DNA from 2 places in the Cellulomonas endometrii genome. Region 1 is predicted to be linked to the other one. Evidence: riboswitches for the same ligand, from Rfam matches in the RefSeq annotation. Region 1 holds a riboswitch; the other holds the start of a gene.
What was found. A riboswitch is a leader RNA that binds a small molecule or an ion and turns the genes downstream of it on or off. The one in region 1 is predicted to bind cyclic di-AMP.
Positions count from the first base shown of each region.

Region 2: linked by a shared signal. The riboswitch ahead of QNH85_RS11385 (C40 family peptidase) and the one ahead of QNH85_RS15510 (C40 family peptidase) in region 1 are both predicted to bind cyclic di-AMP.

Region 1 covers NZ_CATKPC010000016.1:28,454-31,341, forward strand. The annotation lists partial or broken gene QNH85_RS15500 (MerR family DNA-binding protein) at 1-134, shown strand, start outside; gene QNH85_RS15505 (YnfA family protein) at 131-466, shown strand; cyclic di-AMP (ydaO/yuaA leader) riboswitch at 597-751, shown strand; gene QNH85_RS15510 (C40 family peptidase) at 874-1,548, shown strand; gene ccsB (c-type cytochrome biogenesis protein CcsB) at 1,555-2,559, shown strand; gene QNH85_RS15520 (cytochrome c biogenesis CcdA family protein) at 2,570-2,888, opposite strand, start outside.
Region 2 covers NZ_CATKPC010000009.1:73,420-76,307, reverse strand. The annotation lists gene serC (phosphoserine transaminase) at 1-1, opposite strand, end outside; gene QNH85_RS11390 (iron-dependent transcriptional repressor DtxR) at 81-779, shown strand; cyclic di-AMP (ydaO/yuaA leader) riboswitch at 1,019-1,184, shown strand; gene QNH85_RS11385 (C40 family peptidase) at 1,187-1,975, shown strand; gene QNH85_RS11380 (HNH endonuclease) at 2,233-2,670, shown strand; gene QNH85_RS11375 (hypothetical protein) at 2,646-2,888, shown strand, end outside.

The DNA of each region.
Region 1 (2,888 bases):
AACGGTGCTGCCCGTTCTACGAGATCACGCTGACTCTGCACGGGCCGACGTTCGACCTGACCATCACGGCACCACCCACCGCTGCGGGGATGCTCGACGCCCTGCTGCCTGTCCCGGAGGACACCGTCCGATGACCCTCGCACGTTCCATCCTGCTGTTCGCCGCTGCGGCCGTCTTCGAGATCGGCGGTGCCTGGCTGGTCTGGCAAGGCATCCGCGAGCACAAGGGCTGGATCTGGATCGGCGCCGGCGTCATCGCCCTGGGGCTCTACGGGTTCTTCGCCACCCTGCAACCCGACGCCAACTTCGGACGCATCCTCGCCGCCTACGGCGGGATCTTCGTCGCTGGCTCGCTGCTCTGGGGCATGCTCGTCGACGGCTTCCGACCTGACCGGTGGGACGTCACCGGGGCGCTGATCTGCCTGGCCGGCGTCGCGGTGATCATGTACGCGCCCCGGCCGGTCTGATCCGTCCTCGATGCCGATGAAGGTCTGCTGAAGAACTCGGGCGACCCACCGGCCAGGTCGCTCGGGCTCCGTAGTCTCGGATGATCCGGGCGTCGTCCGGATGAGCCGGGCGGACGCCGAGTCCTGCCACCGTCCGACTCGGTCGAGACCCCACAGGCAGGAGCGGGGGAACCACCGTTTCACGGGCGCCTGGGCGTCCTCGGGGTGAAGCCGGTCGTGGCGACCGGCCGGGCGAGCTCCGCCCGAACCCGACAGCTCACCCCGCAGGCGTCTGGAGCACCATGACCGCACACCCGCGCGCCTCCTCGCGCCACCGCGCCCCTGGCAGCGCCCGCACCCCCCTGCAGGACGCCGCCGCGGCTGCACGCGGCGCCGCGTCGGCCACGACTCGCCGCACCGGCGCCGCTGTGGCCACGTCGGGTCTCGCCGTCTCGCTGATCGCAGCGCCGGCGTCAGCGCAGCCGAACCCCGCCGACGGCGGCACCAGCGTGATCGACACCGCAGGGCTGACCGCCGCTGCCCGAGACCTGCTCACGGCGGCGCCGACCGCCGTCGCGCCTGCAGGAGCCACCTGGTCGTTCGAGGTCCCGGCGGTCACCGCCGTCCTGCCGCCCCCGCCTCCGCCGGTGGTCGAGCAGCCCGAGGAGGACCCGCCGCAGGACGCTCCGTCGCGCGGTGACGTGCGGCAGGAAGCGCCGGAACCGGAGACGACGCCCTCTGCGATCGGGGCCCCGGCGCCGGCCTCCGCCAGCGGCAACGCGATCGTCGAGGTCGCCTCGAGCCTGGTCGGGGTTCCTTACGTCTACGGCGGGACGACCCCGAGCGGGTTCGACTGCTCGGGATTCACCTCGTACGTGTTCGCCCAGGTCGGGATCTCGATCCCGCGCACCTCCACCGCTCAGCGCGACGCCGGCACGGTCGTGCCACGGGATCAGGCCCAGCCGGGCGACCTGATCTGGTCGCCCGGGCACATCGCCATCTACGCGGGCGGCAACCTGCAGGTCGACGCACCGGTCCCGGGGAAGACGATCCAGATCCGTGAGATCTGGCAGTCCGACCCGCTGTTCATCCGGATCGGCTGACCGGCCGTGCCGCTCGGTGACCTGAGCACCCTGCTGGTGTGGGGCTCGACGACGGCGTTCACCATCGCGCTCGTCGCGTACTCGACCGCGCTGGCGCGCGTCGCGGACTCCGCAGCCCGATCACACCGCCGCCTCGCTGCGGTGGGCGCCGGGGCAGCGATCCCCGACGTCCCGCTGCCGGTGAGGAACCAGGCACCGGGACGCGCAGACGGGATCGCGCGCGCGACGGCGACGCTGGGGACGGGGCTGCTGCTGGCTGGTGTCGTCCTGCGCGGGGTCGCGGCGGGGCGCTGGCCGACGGCGAACATGTACGAGTTCACCCTCGTCGGGATCCTGGTGGCGGCAGCGGTGTTCCTCGCGGTGCGTCGCACCAGGACCGTCCCGTTCGTCGGTGTGCTCGTCATGGGAATCGCCGTGCTGGCGCTCGTGGTGGCTCTGAACTCGTTCTACCTGCGGGCCGACGCCGTGCAACCTGCGCTGCAGAGCTACTGGCTCGTCATCCACGTGAGCATCGCGATCATCGCCACGGGGATCTTCACCGTGGCGTTCGCCACCTCCGTGCTGCAGGTGCTCCAGGACGCGCGCGAGTCCGGGCGTTCCCGTCTGGAGGCGCCGTGGCGCGTCGGTGACGAGCTGCGACGTTCGCTACGTCGGTGGCGCGTCACCGGGCCTGCGTGGTCGTGGCTCGGCACGGTTCCGACCGCCGTGCGGCTCGAGGCGCTGTCGTTCCGGCTCAACGCGATCGCTTTCGTGCTGTGGACGCTCACGCTCATCGGCGGTGCGATCTGGGCCGAGCAGGCGTGGGGACGGTACTGGGGCTGGGACCCGAAGGAGGTGGCGACGTTCGTGGCGTGGGTCGTCTACGCGGCGTACCTGCACGCCCGCACCACGCGGGGGTGGCAGGGGCGCCGCGCTGCCTACCTCGTGTACGTGGGGTACGCGGTCGTGATCGCGAACTTCACGGTCGTGAACCTCTTCGTCAACGGGAAGCACTCGTACTCGGGCCTCTGACGCCGGGCGGTCAGACCACGGGCTGGAAGATCAGGATCAGTCCCTGCAGGCTCTGGGCCCAGCGACCCCACAGGCCGGTGACCAGGGCGACGCCGATCAGGACGAGCATCGTGCCGCCGATCCGGGAGATCGTCCGGCGCCGGCGGCGCACGACCTCGAGCAGGCGCGTGCTGCGGTCGAGCCCCAGCGCGAGGAGCACGAACGGCATGCCGAGCCCGATGGCGTAGGCGGTGGACAGCAGCGCACCCCGGGTGGCCGACCCGCCGTCGAGCGACAGCGCCATGACGGCGGCCAACGTCGGGCCGATGCACGGTGTCCAGCCGAGTCCG
Region 2 (2,888 bases), on a different contig from region 1:
CCCTACGCGCCCGCCTCCGGGCGTCGCCGGAGCCGACTAGCCTGTGGACGGACGTCCGCGCACGACAGGAGGGCACCGGCGTGAGTGACCTGATCGACACGACCGAGATGTATCTGAAGACGATCTACGAGCTCACCGAGGAGGGCATCACCCCGCTGCGAGCCCGGATCGCCGAGCGGCTGGGCCACAGCGGGCCGACGGTGTCGCAGACCGTCGCCCGGATGGAGCGCGACGGGCTGCTGGTCGTGTCGGGGGACCGCCACCTGGAGCTGACCGAGGCCGGCTTCGGCAAGGCGATGCGGGTCATGCGCAAGCACCGGCTGGCCGAGCGGCTGCTGGTCGACGTCGTGGGCCTCGACTGGGAGTACGTGCACGAGGAGGCGTGCCGCTGGGAGCACGTCATGAGCGAGCGGGTGGAGCGCCGCCTCGCCGCGCTGCTCGACCACCCGCACTTCGACCCGTACGGCAACCCGATCCCCGGGCTGGACGAGATCGGTGAGGAGCGCACCCAGGTGACGTTCCTCGACGGCGTCGAGTCCTCGGTGGCGGTCGCCACCCGCTCGAGCGGCCCGACCAAGGCCGTCGTCGCCCGCATCGGGGAGCCGATCCAGATCGACGTCGAGCTGCTGGCGCGCATGGCCCAGGCCGGCGTGCAGCCCGGCAACGAGATCGTCGTGGAGAAGAACGGCGGCACCGTGACCGTCGGCGCCCCCGGTGCCGAGACGGTGCTGGACCTCCCGCAGGAGGTCGCCCGGCACGTGTTCCTGCGCACCTCCTGACGCCGCGCCCCCCGAGGGCCCCGCGCTGTGGCGAAGGCCACGTGCGGGGCCCTCGCGCGTCGGTGACCTGCGGCGGGCCTCACCCGTGCTTGTGAGCGTTCTCGCGCGCAGGGAAACGAGTCGTGACCGGAACGTGACAATCGGCTCCGGGGTCCGGTACGTTCGGTTTCGCTCGACGGAACCCTCCTCCGTCAGAGCCCTTGGACGGTACGCCGAGCCCTGCCGCCGCCCGAGGTTCCGAACGGACTTCGCCGGCAGGGGCGGGGGAACCACATGTGGGCACCGGAGACGGTGTCCTTGGGGTGAAGCCGCGCGACGTGACCGGATCCGTCCGGGAGCGGAGCGCGGCCGGGGATCTCCAACCCGAACCCGACAGCTCACCTCGTAGGCGCCAGGAGAGGCTGTACGTGACCGCTAGTGCTGTGCGCGCTCGACACCGTTCCGCGCGTCGCCCCGTCACCCCCTTGACCGATCTCGCCACCGTCGCGACGGGCTCCATCGCCCTCGCCGGTCGCCGCACCGCCGTCGTCGCGGCGTCCTCGGGCCTCATGGTCTCGATGGTCGCCGTCCCGGCGACCGCCGCGTCCTCGTCCGGCGACCAGGCGTCGCTGCCGTCCGTGGACACCGCCGCCCTGACGGCGTCGGCCCGCGCGGTGCTCGAGACCGCCCCCGTCGTGACGGCCCCGGCCGACGCCGCGTGGACGTTCGAGGCGCCCGCCGCGACCGCGGTCGTCCCCGAGCCGGAGCCCGAGCCCGAGCCGGAGCCGGTGCGGGCCACCTCCCGCAGCGCCCAGCGCGCCACGGCGGAGACCGCCACGACGGCCGTCGCCGCCGAGGCCACCGCCTCGGTGCCGCAGTCGGTCGCCGGCAACGCCGTCCTCGAGGTCGCCGCCCGCTACGTGGGCGTCCCGTACGTCTCCGGCGGCACGACGCCCGAGGGCTTCGACTGCTCCGGCTTCGTCTCCTACGTGTACGCCCAGCTCGGCATCTCCCTGCCGCGCACCTCCTCGGCGATCAAGGCGGCCGGCACGGTCGTCTCCGCCGCGGACGCGCAGCCGGGCGACCTGATCTGGAGCCCCGGGCACATCTCGATCTACGCCGGCGGCGACCAGCAGATCGACTCCCCGCGCCCGGGCAAGACGATCCAGTTCCGCAGCATCTGGCAGAGCTCCCCGGTGTTCATCCGCATCGGCTGACGCACCGCGCCGCAGCACTCCTCGACCCGACCCCCACGGCCCACCGGCCGTGGGGGTCGCGTCGTCCCCGGGGCCGGGCGGCAAAGCCCACGCGGGATCCCGCCGGGTGCGCGTACCCTGCTCTTGCTTGCCTCCCCCAGCGGGCCCGGACAGCCAGACGGGTCCCCGACCTGGTCTAGGAGTACGCCGTGCTGCTGCCCGCGCCACCCAGGACGCTGCTCCTGAACGCCAGCCTCGAGCCGTTGTGCGTGGTGACCATGCCCCGCGCCGTCACCCTCGTCATGTCCGGCAAGGCCACCGTGCTGGAGACCGACGGCCGCGTGCTGCACTCCGAGCACGCCGCGCTGCCGCTGCCGGTGGTCCTGAGCCTGACCCGGTACGTGCACGTCCCGATGCGACGGCCCCTGCCGCCGACGCGCCGCACCGTGCTGCAGCGCGACGACCACCGGTGCGCGTACTGCGGCTCGCACGCCGACACGGTGGACCACGTGCACCCGCGCTCGCGCGGCGGGCGGCACGAGTGGGCGAACGTCGTCGCCGCCTGCCGCCGGTGCAACCACCGCAAGGCGGACCGCCTGCTGCACGAGATCGGCTGGGAGCTGCGGTACACCCCGACGCCGCCGCGCGGCGCGGTCGCGTTCCTGCACGGCGCCGCCGTCGACGAGCCGGCGTGGTCGGCGTACCTGGCCGCGTGACGGGCCGGCGCCGGCGGGTGCTGGCCGTGGCGGTGGTCGTCGCGATCGTCGCCGGGTTCCTGGTCGTACTGGCGCAGCGGGGTGCCGGCGGCGTCCGGAGCATCGCCGTCGACTCGCGGCCGGGCGTGCCGGCGGGAGCGGAGCTGACGCCCGACGGCTCGGGCGGGGTCGTGCGGGAGGACGGGCTCGTCGACGTGTGGGTCGGCGGCAGCTCGTCG